2 regions of the Streptomyces sp. NBC_01257 genome follow, and region 2 is predicted to be linked to the other one. Evidence: riboswitches for the same ligand, from Rfam matches in the RefSeq annotation. Region 2 holds a riboswitch; the other holds the start of a gene.
What was found. A riboswitch is a leader RNA that binds a small molecule or an ion and turns the genes downstream of it on or off. The one in region 2 is predicted to bind thiamine pyrophosphate.
Positions count from the first base shown of each region.

Region 1 (7,673 bases), 5.5 Mb from region 2:
CGGTGACGTCGGGGACATCGACCGGGCTGCCCTTGGAGACCACGATCGCGACCGCGGTGTCCGGGTGGCGCTCGGCGCCCGCCTCCGGGTCCGTACGCACCACCTCACCGGCCGCCGCGTCCTCGCTGAACTCCTTGGTGATCATGCCGGGCGCCAGGCCCGCCTTCTCCAGCCGCCGCTTGGCGTCGGACAGCTCGATGCCCGCGACGTCGGGGACCTGGACGATCTCGGGCCCGCGCGAGACGACGAGCGCGACCGAGCCGTTGCCCCGGATCTTGGCACCCGACTTCGGGTCGCTGCTGATCACCTGACCGCGGTCGACGGTGTCGCTGTAGGCCCGCCGGACGCCCTTCAGCTCCAGACCGGCGTCCGAGAGCCGTCCCTCGGCCGCCTTCTGGCTCTGGCCCAGCAGGGAGGGGACCCGGGTGAACTGTCCGACGTTGATGTACCAGACGCCACCGCCGACCCCCAGGACCAGCAGCAGGGCCAGGACCACCGCGATGACGCCGCGCCGCGGCGCCCCGCGCCGGCCCGGCCGGGCCGGCGGCTGCGGGGGCAGCGGCGGGGGCATCTCCAGCCGGCTGGTGTGGTGCGCGGTGCCCTGGCCGGGCGGCAGCACCCGGGGGATCACCCGGGTACGGTCCTCGGCGTCGTCGTGCACCTCGGCCACGGCCTGCGGCGGCACCGCGTCCAGCTGGGCGTCGGTCAGGCCGGACCGGACCACGCGGGACTCGGCGAGCAGCGCCACCGCGTCGAACGGACGGGCCTCGGGGTCACGGGCGGTGGCGCTCGCCACCAGGTGGTCGAGCCCGGGCGCGAGTCCGGGGACGACGGCCGAGGGAGCCGGGACGCCCTCGTTGAGATGCTGGTAGATGACCTGCGCGGGGGAGTCCCCGGTGTGCGGCTTGGCGCCCGTGAGCATCTCGTACAGCACGACGCCGCAGGCGTACACATCGGCGCGGGTGTCCGTGGTGCCGTGCTCGATCTGCTCGGGGGCGAGATAGGAGACCGTGCCCAGGATGGTGCCGGTGGTGTCCGTGACCGAGCCGACCGCCCGGACCAGGCCGAAGTCGGCGACCTTGACCCGGCCGTCGTCGCCGATCAGCACGTTCTCCGGCTTCATGTCCCGGTGGATGAAACCCGCCCGGTGGGCGGCGCCCAGCGCGGCGAGGACCGGCTCCAGGATGTCCAGCGCAGCCCGCGGCTGAAGGGCGCCCCGCTCGCGCAGCACGTCGCGCAGCGTGCAGCCGGCGACGTACTCCATCGCGAGGTAGACGTACTGCTCCTGCGCGCCCTGGTCGAAGACCGCGACCACGTTGGGGTGCGCCAGCCGGGCCACCGACTTGGCCTCGCGGATGAAGCGCTCGACGAACGAGGCGTCGGTCGCGAGCGCCGGATGCATCACCTTGAGGGCGAGCACCCGGTCGAGCCGGGTGTCCATGGCCCGGTAGACCGTGGCCATGCCGCCCACGGCGATGCGGGCATCGACGCGGTAGCGGCCGTCGAGCAGCTGCCCGACGAGAGGGTCCTGGAGGGTCGTATCCACGCAGCCGAGTCTACGAGCCACCGCGGACACGGCCGACTGGCCGGGGCGATCCCGGGGCCGTACTGCAGCCGAGCCGTGACAGGGACATGCGATCCGCCGTCACCGACCGGGGCGTGGCCCGGGCCCCGGGGGTGCCGCGACCGGTCCATGAGATCCGCCTCACGCACCGGCCGGGCCCCCGGCTCAGAACGCCGGGCGCTCCGGATCCAGCACCGCACGCCCCGCCGCCGGTGACGACGCCTCCGCGAAGTGCCGGCGCGGGATGCGTCCCGCCCGGTACGCGAGCCGCCCGCCCTCCACCGCATGGCGCATCGCGGCGGCCATCAGCTCGGGTTCCTGGGCCCGGGTCACCGCGGACGCCAGCATCACGGCCGCACACCCCAGCTCCATGGCGAGCGCCGCGTCCGACGCGGTGCCGGCGCCCGCGTCCAGGATCACCGGCACCCGCGCCTGCTCGACGATCAGCTGGAAGTTGTGCGGATTGCGGATGCCCAGACCGGAGCCGATGGGGGAGCCGAGCGGCATGACCGCCGCGCACCCCACGTCCTCCAGCTTCCGGGCCAGCACCGGGTCGTCGTTCGTGTAGGGCAGCACGGTGAAGCCGTCGTCCACCAGCGTCTCCGCCGCGTCCAGCAGCTCGACGGGGTCCGGCAGCAGGGTGCGCTCGTCGGCCACCACCTCCAGCTTGACCCAGTCGGTGCCGAGCGCCTCGCGGGCGAGGCGGGCGGTGAGCACGGCCTCGCCGGCCGTGAAGCAGCCCGCGGTGTTCGGCAGCACCCGGATGGAGAGCCGCTCCAGGACGGAGAGCACGGAGCCCTGCACGGTCGGGTCCAGCCGGCGCATCGCGACGGTGGTCAGCTCGGTGCCGGAGGCGGTCAGCGAGCGCTCCAGCACATCCAGGCTGGGCGCCCCGCCCGTTCCCATGATCAGCCGCGAGCCGAACACGGTGCCGCCGAGGGTGAAGAGGTCGTCGGACACGGTCAGCCTCCCTGGACAGCGGTCAGGACCTCGACCCGGTCGCCGTCGGCGAGCGCGGCCGCGGGCCACTGGCCGCGCGGTACGACGGTCTCGTTCAGGGCGGCCGCGACGCCCGACGGCGCACCGGTCAGCGAGGCGACGAGGGCGTCCAGCGTGGTGCCCGGCGCGACGGCGACGGTCTCGCCGTTCACGGACACGGAGACGGAGGCGGGGAGGGGGACGGGCTCGCTCATGCGGGCTGCTCCTGACGTGCGGGGGCGGCGGTGGGGGAGAAACGGCCGGGGGAGAAGGGGCGGGCCACCTCGGGCAGCTCGCCGTCGGCCAGCAGCTGCGCCATGGCATCACCGGTGACGGGGGTGAGCAGCACCCCGTTGCGGTGGTGGCCGGTGGCGAGATGGAGGCCGGGCAGGGCGGTGCGGCCGAGCAGCGGGGCGTTGTCCGGGGAGGCGGGGCGCAGACCGGCGCGCGTCTCGGTGAGCGGCAGCTCGGTGATGCCCGGCACCAGCTCGTGGGCGTCGCGCAGCAGCTCGTACACGCCGCCCGCCGTGACGGTGGTGTCCCAGCCCATCTCCTCGCTGGTGGCGCCGACGACCAGCTCGCCGTTCTCGCGCGGTACGAGGTAGACGTGGCTGCCCCGGACCACGGCCCGCACGGTGCGGGAGAGGAAGGGGGCGTACGCGGTGGGTACGGTCAGCCGCAGCACCTGGCCCTTCACCGGGCGGACCGGCGGCAGGACGTGCTCCGGCACGCCCGCGAGCCGGCCGCTGAGACTGCCCGCGGCGAGCACGACCTGATCGGCCGCCGGGTGCGTGCCGTCGGCCAGCCCGGCTCCGGTCGCCCGGTCGCGCTCCACCGTGAGCCGCTCGGCCCGGTGGCGGTGGAAGACGACTCCGGCCCGCTCGCACGCCGTCAGCAGCGCGGCGGCCAGCCGGCGCGGGTCGACCTGATGGTCGCCGTCGACCCGCAGCCCGCCCCGTACGCCCGGGGCCAGCATCGGTTCCAGCCGGCGGCACTCACGGCCGGTGAGCCACTCGGACTCCAGCCCCGAACGCTGCTGCAGGGCGTGCAGGTCCCGCAGATGGGCGCGGTCGTCGGCGTCCAGCGCGACGGCCAGGGTGCCGCAGGTCCGGAAGCCGATGTCCTGTCCGCTCGCGGCCTCCAGCTCCGCCGCGAACGACGGGTAGCGCACGGCGGAGGCGACGTTGAGACCGAGCAGCATCTCCTCGCCGTAGTGGAGTTCGGTGACGGCGGCCAGCATGCCGGCCGCGACCCGGGCGGCCCCGCCGCCCGGATCCGGATCGACGACGGCGGTGGAAAGACCGCGCTGCGCCGCCCGCCAGGCGGTGACCAGGCCGATGATGCCGCCCCCGATGACGAGGACGTCGGACCCGCTCGTGTGGTGGATACGCATGGGCGTCCAGCCCCTCCCTTCGCCGGCATGACCCGGATCAGGTTCGTACGGTCGGAGGCCGTCCAGCCTCCCTCTCAGCCCGGTGCGCCCGGGCTCCCGCGAGTTCTTTGCACGGGCCACCCTAGACCCCGTCCCGCGTGGCCGGTAAGGGAGCCGTGGCGCGGTGGACGCGGGCGCGGGGAGAGCGTCCGGGGCGACGATCCGGAAACCACCTGCCTGACGGACCGTCAGATGATTAAGGTGGACAGGTGAGCGAACAGACCGGACAGCAGCAGGCAGCGCGGCCGGGCCGCCGCGTCGTGATCGCCGGAGCGGGCATGGCGGGCGTGCAGACCGCGGTGGCCCTGCGCGAACAGGGCTTCACCGGCCCCGTCACGCTGATCGGCGCCGAACCGCACCAGCCGTACGACCGGCCGCCGCTGTCGAAGGCGGTCCTCCTCGGCAAGGCCGAGGACTCGGCCTTCGACATCGACTTCGAGGCGCTCGGCATCACCCTGCGGCTCGGGCTCGACGTGACGGCACTGCGCGCGGCCGACCACGAACTGGACACCCCGGACGGGCCCGTCCCGTACGACGCCCTGGTCGTCGCCACCGGCGCCGAACCCCTGGTGCTGCCCGGCTCCGAGGGCGTCCCGGGCGTCCACCTCCTGCGCACACTGGACGACGCCGCCCGGCTGCGCCCGGTCCTGGAACGGCAGCACGACGTCGTGGTCGTCGGCGCCGGCTGGATCGGCGCCGAGTTCGCCACCGCCGCCCGGGCGGCCGGCTGCGCCGTCACCGTCGTCGAGGCCGCGGACCGCCCGCTCGCCGGCGCGCTGCCCGCCGAGGTCGCCGCCCCGATGGCCGGCTGGTACACCGAGAGCGGCGCCGTGCTCCTCACCGGCGCCCGGGTCGCCCGCGTCGAGCCCGGCCGGGTCGCCCTCGCGGACGGCCGCACCCTCCCGGCCGACGCGGTCGTCGTCGGCATCGGAGCCCGGCCCGCGACCGGCTGGCTGGCCGGATCGGGCATCGCGCTCGGCCCGGACGGATCGGTGACCGCCGACGCGTCGCTGCGCACCTCGCTCCCCGACGTGTACGCGGTCGGGGACTGCGCCTCCTTCCCCTCGGCCCGGTACGGCGAACGGCTGCTCGTCCACCACTGGGACAACGCCCTCCAGGGCCCCCGCACGGTCGCCGCCGCCGTCGTCCGGGAGGACGGGGGGCAGCGCCCCGTCTACGACCCCGTGCCCTACTTCTGGTCCGAGCAGTTCGGCCGCTTCGTCCAGTACGCGGGCCATCACACGGGGGCCGACGCGCTGGTGTGGCGGGGTGATCCGGCGGACCCCGCGTGGTCGGTCTGCTGGCTGCGCGCCGGTGCGCTCGTCGCCGTACTGGCGGTCGGCCGTCCGCGCGATCTCGCGCAGGGCCGCAAACTCGTCGAATCAGGGGCGGAACTCGACCCGGAGCGGGTCGCCGACCCCTCCGTGCCGCTGAAATCGGCCACGCTCTGACCAGGTGTCCGACCCCCGTACGGTCGGCCCGGGTACCGACTGTCGGTCCGGGATGGCACGCTTGTCCCCGTGACCGAGATTGACGCAAAGATCGATGCTCTCGTCCCCGCCTGGCTCCACCTGCCCGACATCGCCGAAATGTTCGATGTCGAGGTGACGCGCGTGCGCCAGCTGGTCAAGGAGGGCCAGCTCATCGCCGTGCGCCGTGGTGAGAACCGGGCGCTCCAGGTGCCTGCCGCCTTCATCGACGGCGACAAGGTGGTCAAGGGCCTTTCGGGGACCCTGACGCTCCTGAGGGACGACGGCTACTCCGACGCGGAGATGCTGGAATGGCTCTTCACACCCGACCCGAGCCTGCCGGGCACGCCCGCGCAGGCACTGAGTGAGAATCGCGGCACGGAGGTGAAGCGCCGCGCCCAGGCGCTCGCCGTCTGACCGACCGCCGCACGGGGAATGCGGGCCGCGCCGCGCGGCCCGCATTCCGCGCGGCACCACCGAACCACCGCCATCGCTTCCCCGGGGGGAACCGCACCATGTCCACGCCTCGCGCGCAGCTGTCCGACGCCCGGCTCTACCTGTGCACGGACGCCCGCCGGCGCCAGGGTGACCTGCCCGCGTTCCTCGACGCGGTCCTCGCCGGCGGTGTCGACATCATCCAGCTGCGCGACAAGGGCATGGAGGCAGCAGAGGAGCTCGAACACCTCGCGCTCTTCGCCGACGCCTGCAAGCGGCACGGCAAGCTCCTCGCGGTCAACGACCGGGCCGACGTCGCCCACGCCATCGGATCCGATGTGCTGCACCTGGGCCAGGGCGACCTGCCGGTCCCGGCCGCCCGCGCCGTCATCGGCCAGGACGTGGTCATCGGCCGCTCCACGCACGCCGAGGCCGAGGTCGACGCGGCCGTCGCCGAGCCCGGCGTCGACTACTTCTGCACCGGCCCCTGCTGGCCCACCCCGACCAAGCCCGGCCGGCACGCCCCCGGCCTGGACCTGGTGCGGTACGCCGCCTCGCTCGCCCCCGCCCGCCCGTGGTTCGCCATCGGCGGGATCGACGCGGGCAACCTCGACCAGGTGCTGGACGCCGGAGCACGCCGGGTCGTCGTCGTGCGGGCCGTCACCGAGGCCGCCGATCCGGCCGCAGCGGCCGCGGACCTGGCCGCCCGGATCCGGGACCGCGCCGGCGCCTGACCCGGAACCCGACCGGCCGGTTCGGGACAGGAGTGTCCGAAGCGTGGACAAAGTTCGGGCAATCAAGCCAAATCGCCCCAGTTCGGTTGGGTGCTCGCCGTGCCCTGGTTAACCTGCCGGTATGGCCCTTGGCACACCTTCCACCAGGACAGATCACGCGCGCACCGTGCGTGAGATGCTCGCGACCGGCAAGACCTCGTACTCGTTCGAGTTCTGGGCGCCCAAGACCGAGAAGGGCGAGCGGAATCTCTGGAACGCGTTGCGCCGGGTCGAGGCGGTGCGGCCGAGCTTCGTCTCCGTGACCTACGGCGCCGGCGGCTCCACCCGGGCCGGGACGGTGAAGGCGACCCAGGACATCGCGGCCGAGTCCACCCTCACCCCGGTCGCGCACCTCACGGCGGTCAACCACTCCATCGCCGAGCTGCGCAACATGGTGGGCCAGTACGCGGACGCCGGGATCCGGAACATCCTCGCCGTGCGCGGAGACCCGCCGGGCGACCCGATGGGACCGTGGGTCGAGCATGCGCAGGGTGTGCGGTACGCGGCGGACCTCGTCCGGCTGATCAAGGAATCCGGCGATTTCTGTGTCGGCGTCGCGGCATTTCCCGAACGGCATCCGCGCTCGGCCGACTGGGACAGCGACATCCGGCATTTCGTGGACAAGTGCCGCGCCGGTGCGGACTACGCGATCACGCAGATGTTCTTCGACCCGGAGAATTATCTCCGGATGCGTGACCGGGTGGTCGCTGCGGGTTGCGACACCCCGGTCATCCCCGAGGTCATGCCCCTCACCAGCGTCCGGCAATTGGAGAGATTCGCCCAGCTCAGCAACGCGACCCTGCCCGCGGACCTGAAAGAACGCATCCTCGCCGCCAAGGACGATCCCGCCGCTGTACGCTCCATTGGCATCGACTTCGCAACGCGGTTCTGCGCGAAGCTGCTTTCCGAGGGTGTCCCCGGACTGCACTTCATCACGTTGAACAACTCGACGGCGACGCTCGAAATCTACGAGAATCTCGGACTGCACAAGCAGTCGTGACCGGCCGTACCCGCCACCACCC
Region 1 is NZ_CP108472.1:2,592,716-2,600,388, reverse strand. Features, by position in the region: gene pknB (Stk1 family PASTA domain-containing Ser/Thr kinase) at 1-1,546, opposite strand, end outside; gene OG408_RS10940 (thiazole synthase) at 1,730-2,524, opposite strand; gene thiS (sulfur carrier protein ThiS) at 2,527-2,757, opposite strand; gene thiO (glycine oxidase ThiO) at 2,754-3,935, opposite strand; TPP riboswitch at 3,932-4,045, opposite strand; gene OG408_RS10925 (NAD(P)/FAD-dependent oxidoreductase) at 4,184-5,425, shown strand; gene OG408_RS10920 (Rv2175c family DNA-binding protein) at 5,495-5,860, shown strand; gene thiE (thiamine phosphate synthase) at 5,959-6,612, shown strand; gene metF (methylenetetrahydrofolate reductase [NAD(P)H]) at 6,734-7,651, shown strand.
Region 1: another riboswitch for thiamine pyrophosphate. It lies ahead of thiO (glycine oxidase ThiO); the one in region 2 lies ahead of OG408_RS35485 (purine-cytosine permease family protein).

Region 2 (7,673 bases):
GCCCGCGCTCGCCACCGGCGGCACGCTCGGCCGTCCCCGCCAGGCCGTCACCGCACGCGCCGACGACGGCGGATACGTCCTGGACAACGGCCTGCTGACCGTCGTCGTGGACAGCCGGGGGCTGGTCACCTCGGTGTACGACCGCACCGCCCGGCGCGAGGCGATCGCGCCCGGCGCCGCGGGCAACCTGCTCCAGATCCATCCCGACGACCCCAACCTGTGGTCCGCCTGGAACATCGACCGGTACTACCGCGACACCGTGCACGACCTCGACGAGGCCGACTCGGTGACCCTGACGGACGCGGGCCCGCTGCTCGCCTCCGTACGCGTCGAGCGCACCCACCGCGCCACCACGATCGTCCAGCACCTCGAACTGACCGCGGAGAGCCGTCAGCTGACCGTCCGCACCGACATCGACTGGCAGGAGCGCGACGCCGTGCTCAAGGCGGCCTGGCCGCTCGACGTGCACGCGGAACGGGAGAGCGCCGAGATCCAGTTCGGCCATGTGCAGCGGCCCACCCACGAGAACACCAGCTGGGACGCCGCCCGCTTCGAACTGTGGGCCCACCGCTGGGTGCACGTCGGCGAACGGCACTGGGGCGCCGCCCTGCTCAACGACTCCACCTACGGCCACGACATCGGCCGCGACACCCGCGAGGAGGACGGCGGCACCACCACGACCGTCCGGCTCTCGCTGCTGCGGGCCCCGCACAGCCCCGACCCGCAGGCGGACCGGGGGCGCCACGCGTTCAGCTACGCCCTGCTCACCGGCGCCGGTGTCGAGGAGGCCATCGCGGGCGGGTACGCGCTCAACCTGCCCCTGCGTCCCGCTCCGGCCGAGGCCCGCGCGCTGGTCACCCTCGACACGACGGATGTCGTCGTGGAGTCGGTCAAGCTCGCCGACGACCGCAGCGGAGACGTGATCGTGCGGCTGTACGAGGCCTGTGGGGGAGCGGTCACGGCACGGCTGACGGCGGGCTTCCCCGTCGCCGGGATCGCCGACTGCGACCTGCTCGAAGAACCGGACCAGGAGCTGATGCCACCGGCCGAGCCGGGTTCGGGCCCGCCCGGCCCGTCGTCGGCGGAGCTGCGGATGCGCCCCTTCCAGATCCGCACCCTGCGCCTGCGCCCGGCAGGACCGGGCGCAGGTCCCTCTCAGGAGCGTCGGCTCAACCGCAGTGGTGCGTAGACCGCCAGGGCCACCAGGAACGCCACACCGTAGGCGAGGTCGGCCCCGTGCAGCGCCGTGGCCACCGGGCCCACGTACAGGCTGGTGTTCATGAACGGCACCGCGGCCGCGAAGGCGACGGCGAACGCGGTGAGCGCCGGCCACCACGGCTGCCGGCGGGAGCTCTCGGCGGCCAGATCGACCGGCGCGCCACCGCGGGCCCTCGACCGGACGATCCAGTCGACGGCGACGATCGCGACGAAGCCGGGGATCCAGTAGCCGACGAGCAGCAGCACGTTCTGGAACCGGGCCGTGGTGTCGGCCGCGTGCATCCACAGCACCAGCGGGAATCCGAGCGCGGCGGCGAGTGCCGCCGCGACGGGGCGCGGCAGGCGGACCCCCATGGTCTGCAGCGCCAGCGATCCGCTGTAGTCGTTCATGGCGTTGCTGCACAGCGCGGCGAGCGCCACCGCGAGCAGCCCGAACCCGCCGAGGGCGCCGCCGCCCAGCAGGGTGTCGATGCCGTGCGCGGTCTGGTCGGTGAAGACGGACGCACCCCACAGCCCGAGGGTCTGGACCGCGACGAACGAGGCGCTGATGCCGAGCAGGGTGCACCAGAACATCCGCGGCCGGGACGCGGTGGCCGGCAGATAGCGGCTGAAGTCACTGGCGTACGGCGCCCAGGACACGGCGAGGCTCAGTGCGATGGTGCAGGTCAGGACGAAGGCACCGGCCCGGTCGGCGCCGTGCACCGAGCCGGTCGAGGCGGGGTGCACACCGTCCAGGAGCTTCGTGGCGAGCACCAGGAAGGCGGCGGCCAGCGCGAACGTCATGACGGTCTGGAGCCGGTGGATCACCTCGTACCCCAGGACGCCGAGCGCCCCCTGCGCTGCCATCATGACCAGCACGCCGAGCCAGAACGGCCAGCCGCACAACTGGGCCAGCGCGTCCCCGCCGAACAGACCGATCAGCGCGTCCCAGGCGATGGACGACAGCCACTGCAGAGCGCCGGGGACGACGACGCCCCGGCCGAACGCCAGCCGTGCGAGCGGGAGTTGCCCGGCACCGGTCCGGCTTCCCCAGGTGCCCAGGTACGCGGTGGGCACGGCGCCCACCAGCGTGCCGAGCACGACGGCGGCGAGCGCCGTCGCGAAGTCCAGGCCCAGCGCGATGCCGACCGTGCCGGTGAAGACCCCGGTCATGGTCAGGTTGGGGGCGAACCAGACGGTGAACAGCCGGCCGGGCCCGCCGTAGCGGCGGTCCTCGGGCACGGGGGCTATGCCGTGCGCCTCGACGCGCAGATCGCCGGGGGCGGTGGGCATGCGCCCGCCGAAAGCGGGCCGGGCTTCCACCGCTGCGCGCTCGTCCTGGGCATACGGCAATGACATGAGACATCCCTCCGCCAGTGCTAACTGGTTCAGGTTCGACGGGTGTGTTCTCAGCCCCTTGTGGGGCACCCCGTGTCCGGTTCGGCGGTCAGGATAGCCGGACCCGCGCACCTGCCCGTGCGGCGGGGTCGCCGGCGAGGGCCGGAAGGGAAGCGCGCGGCGGAACCCGCGCCGCCGCGTCCGCCGCGGCCCGCTCAGGCGAAGAGCTTGGCGACGTACGCGGAGAGGTTGGCCGTCGTGCGGGCGATCTGCTCCTCCACGGTCAGCGACTCCTTGAAGCGGGCGCCCGAGGCCACGGCCTTCTTCCCCCGCACATAGAGCGAGCAGGCCAGATCGGTGCACATGTACAGGCCGACCGAATTGCCGTCCCGTCCCGCCGGGCCGGTCTTGCGGGCGGTCATCAGCGACACCCCGCTGCCCGGGTGCGTGGTCAGACAGAGCGAGCACATGCTCCGGTGCAGGAAGCCGCGCTGCTGGGAGGGGAAGCGCAGCGTGATGCCGGTCAGCCTGCCCTCGTGCTCGGTGACGATGTAGCTCCGTCCCGGGGCGGAGAGGTCACGCCAGCCCAGGAAGTCGAGATCGTCCCACGGCAGCTCGTCGAAGTCGCGGGGCAGCGGCAGGCGCTTGGCTTCTCCCTTGGAGCAATTCACGAACGATGTGCGGATGTCCTGCTCGGTCACGGCCTTCATGTCTACGAAGCTAACGCCGCCTATGGTCCCTAGGCAAATGATTAATGGGTGTAGGTCTACGCCTGCGTGCCCTCGGTCACGATGTCCAGCCGGTGCACGGGCGGATGCGCGATGCCGAGGTCCGGGCGCCAGGCCGCGAGGATCTGTGCGGAGGGGTCGAAGAGCGCCTTCGGCAGGTCCTCGGGCCGGGTCCACCGCCAGGTGCTGATGAGGTGGGGCTCGGTCACCTGTGCGGCGCCGTCCCCGGCCGTCACCAGCGCGGCCATCGTGACCCGGTTGATCCCGTGGACCGCGTCGTGGAGCATCGCGAAGACGCGCACCTCGTGCTCCTCGGCCTCCAGGCCCGTCTCCTCGCGGAGTTCCCGCACCGCCGCCGCCGCGATCGACTCGTGCGTCGGATCGACCTTGCCGCCGGGCAGCTCCCAGGTGCCGCTGTGATGCCGGCCGAGCAGGACGCGGCCCTGCCCGTCGAGCACGAGCACGCCGACACCCAGCGCCGCCTGGGCCAGGGGCGGGCGGGAGTTGCGGGCGGGGATCCGCGAAGTCGCGTCGCTGTCCATGGTGTTCCTCACGAGGTCGGTGACGGGTACGGGCCACCGAGCCTACGGGCGGGCGGGCCGGCCCCGGCGGTGGTCAGGCGGCCAGCCGCAGCGAGGTGGCCGAGATGCCGAGCCGCACGGTCTGCCCCCAGGTCAGCTCCAGCGCGTCCGCCTCCATGCCGTCGCCGAAGACCACCACCCGGTCGGACTCGACGGTCAGCCGCAGACCCTGTTCGCGGCCGAGCTCGCCCGAGACGAGCGAGGTGCCCGTGGCCGGGGACGGCCAGGCCTCCCGGACGAACCAGAGCAGCCGCGGATCGGTCGGTCCCGGCAGGGTGAGCGGGCTGCGGCGCTCCTGCCACAGGGAGCGCAGCCACCCGGTGGCACCGGTGCCCGTGCCGACCAGCACACCGGAGGAGGCCTGCGGTTCGGCGGGGGAGTCCACCCCGTCCGGGCCGAGCCGGTAGCGAGCCGTCTGGTGCCCGGACGGGCCCAGGTAGATCTCGTTGAGGGCCAGCAGCCGCTGGGTGTCGTCGGCCACCGCCTCCACCATGGTGAGTTCGTCCGCCCGGCCGCCCGGGGTGACCGCCGCCCGCAGCAGTGCGGGTGCGTCGGCCGGGCGGTGGCGGACCAGGACGCCCGGATTGCGGCCGGGATCGGTGTCGATGCCCACCACCGGCTGGCCGGAGAGGTACTTGGCGGCGTTGGCGACCAGCCCGTCCTGGCCGACGACGACCACCACGTCCTCCGGCGCGAACAGGAAGCGGTCCAGATCAGCCCGCTCCACCCGGGACCGGCGCCACTGGAGCGGCACCGCCGCCGCCACGTCGGCCAGCGCCTGCCGGGTCCTTTCGTGCCGCCGGGCCACCTCGTCGATGGACCGGCCCCGGCTGGAGAGGAAGAACGCCGCCTGGCCGTGCGTCCCGTGCCGGGCCAGCAGCTCCTCGTACTCGGTCGTGCGGTGGACCAGCACCGCCCGCGGCGCCAGGCTCACGCCCGGGTCTCCGGGGCGGGCCTGCCCAGCTTGGTCAGCAGGCCGGTCAGGACGTCGGGGGAGAGGGTCAGGCTGTCGATGCGCGGCAGGTTCTCGGCGAGCCGGGTGGCGGCCAGCGCGTGCAGCGTCGCGGCCTCGACCTCGCCGTGCACCCGCAGCCAGGCCGCCTGGGACTCGGCACGGGCCGCGCCGACCTCACGCGCCGCTTCGGCCTCGGCGCGGGCCAGGCGCACCTTGCGCGCCGCCTCCGCCTCCGCGCGTACACCGTCGGCCGCCGCGTTCTCCTCGGCCTCGCGGCGGGTGTTGGTGCCGCGCTGCTCGACCAGCTGCTCCTCGCGCCGGGCCAGTTCGATCTGGCTGGCCAGCTCGTTCTCGGCGATCGTCCGCTCCCGCTCGACGGCCACCGCCCGGCGTTCGTAGGTGGCCCGGTCGGCCTCCTGCTGGATCTGCTCGCGGGCCGGGGTGCGCAGGGCCCGTTCCACCTCGGCCTCCGGGCGGATGGCGACGACGCGCACCGCCACCACGTCGATGCCGGTCGCGGGCAGCCGGGGCTCACCGGCCAGTCCGGCGGCCACCCGCTCGCGCACCGCGGCGACACCGTCCACCAGCGCACCGGCCAGCGGGGTGCGGGCCAGCACGTCGAGGGTGTGCTGCTGCGCCGTCTCGGTGAGCAGCGTCGCGATCTGCTCCAGCGGCGCGCCGCGCCAGGCGCCGGTGTCGGGGTCGACGGAGAAGTCGAGGCGCGCCGCGGCCTCGGCCGGATCGCTGATCCGGTACGTCACGGTGGCCTGCACGGTGACGTCCTGGAAGTCGGCCGTGCGCGCGTGGAACGCCATGGCCAGTTCGCGGTCGTTGACCGGTACCTCGGAGAGCGCGGCGCTGAGCGACCGGTACCAGAAGCTGAGCCCCGCGCCGTCGTGGGCGAGCAGGCCGCGCTTGTGGTGGCGGATGTGGGCCGTGGGCGCGGAGCGCAGATGACGCCAGCCGAAGCGGCGGGTGATGTCGGCCATGATGGGACCCCCTCGTTCTCGTCATGGAGACGATAAGCGGGACGGCCGCATATCGTCAAGGGGACGAGAAGAGGTGTCTGCGGCGGTGCGGCCTCGCCGCCCCGCCGGCGGCGAGGCGGTCCGGCGGTTCGGCGGTTCGGCGGTTCGGCGGGAAACACGGCCGGCCGGCGACTTCCGCAGAAGTCACCGGCCGGCCGGTGGTGCGCCGCCCCCGTCCCCACGGTGCGGCGCGGGCGGACCGTCGTCATCCGCTGGGACGACGGCCCACGTCTGTCAGGACCCGGGCGCGTGGGCGTCCAGGCCGAGTGCGGGAAAGACCGCGCCCTCCACGAAGCGAATGAGAAAGGTCTCATTCGCGTAGGCGCACTCCAGCAGCGGGCGGGCGCGCATCACGCCCAGCAACTGCGTGGAGACGAACTCCGTGGCCGGGTTGTCCGCGGCCACCTCGCCGCGCTCCACGCCGCGCGCCACCATGGCGTCGATGGCCGCCAGTTCCGGCAGGATCAGCGACTCGCGCAGCGCGCACAGCAGCTCCGGGCTCTGCAGGGCGGCATGGCTCAGGGCCAGCATCAGGGGCGTGTCACGCCCCGAGCCCAGGCCTATGGCCCGGGCCGCCTCGCGCAGGTCCCCGGCCAGGGTGCCCGTGTCGATCCGGGCCAGCAGGCCGCGCCTGGTGCCGTGCAGTGCCGCGACGACCAGTTCGGGCTTCGAGCCCCACTGGCGGTAGAGCGTGGACTTGCCGCAGCGGGACCGGTGGGCGACGCCCTCCATGGTGAGCGACTCGTAGCCGCCCTCCCGCAGCATGTCGAGCACGGCCGTGTAGAGCTCCTGGGCCCGCTCCGGCGTGATCTTCGAGCGGCGCGACGCGGTGGCCTGCTCCGGCTCCGGTTCGAGCGACGGCATGCGCTTTCCCTCTCTGCGACTCTGCGACGAGGTCCATCGATACGCCAGTGTACCGATACGCGAGTGTTCCGATACGCCTCCGTATCGGTACACTGGCGTATCGATACGGCACGGACCCGTTCCCTGCCGCCGAAACACCGCATCGTCAGCAAAGGGGCACCGGGTGATGTTCGCCGGTAGCAAGCCCGCCGATCGGGAGCCGGACACTTCTGCCCGACCGCCCCTCGTCCGCGAGCTTCTTCTCGTCGTAGGACTCTTCGTGATCTACAAGTTCGGCCGCCAGGCGGCCAACGGTCACGTCGACGAGGCGTACCACAACGCCGGGCGCGTGTGGGATCTCGAACGCGCCGTGCACCTGCCGGGCGAAGGCGCCGTGCAGGGCCTGCTGCTCCACGACGAGACCCTGATCCACGTGGCGAACACGTACTACGCCACCGTGCACTTCCCGGCCACCCTGCTCTTCCTCGGCTGGCTGTACTGGCGCCGCCCGCGCCACTACGTCTGGTCGCGCCGCATCCTCGCCGTGCTCACCGGCGCCGCACTGGCCCTGCACCTGCTCTTCCCGCTCGCCCCGCCGCGGCTGCTCGCCGCCACCGGACTGGTCGACACCGGCCAGGTCTACGGACCGACGGTGTACGGGTCGACGCCCGCCACCGACTCGATGGCGAACCAGTTCGCGGCCATGCCCTCGCTGCACTTCGGCTGGGCGGTCATGGTCGGCGTCGGCCTGGTCGTCGCCACCCGCTCGCGGTGGCGCTGGCTGTGGCTGCTGCACCCGGCGATCACCCTGCTCGTCATAGTCGGCACCGCCAACCACTACTGGCTCGACTCGATCGTGGTGGCCGCCCTGCTCTCCGTCGCGTTCGCCGCGCTGCGGCTGCCGCGCGCGGAGCCGGTCAGGGCGCATCTGCCGTGGCCGTCCACGGCCGGTGTGCCGGCCCACGCCGTAGCCGCCCCACGCGCTGCGTCCCGTTCCTACGCA
Region 2 is NZ_CP108472.1:8,140,701-8,148,373, forward strand. Features, by position in the region: gene OG408_RS35480 (alpha-mannosidase) at 1-1,189, shown strand, start outside; gene OG408_RS35485 (purine-cytosine permease family protein) at 1,156-2,556, opposite strand; TPP riboswitch at 2,546-2,639, opposite strand; gene OG408_RS35490 (FBP domain-containing protein) at 2,751-3,245, opposite strand; gene OG408_RS35495 (nucleotide triphosphate diphosphatase NUDT15) at 3,302-3,805, opposite strand; gene OG408_RS35500 (hypothetical protein) at 3,879-4,778, opposite strand; gene OG408_RS35505 (SPFH domain-containing protein) at 4,775-5,788, opposite strand; gene OG408_RS35510 (TetR/AcrR family transcriptional regulator) at 6,062-6,691, opposite strand; gene OG408_RS35515 (phosphatase PAP2 family protein) at 6,858-7,673, shown strand, end outside.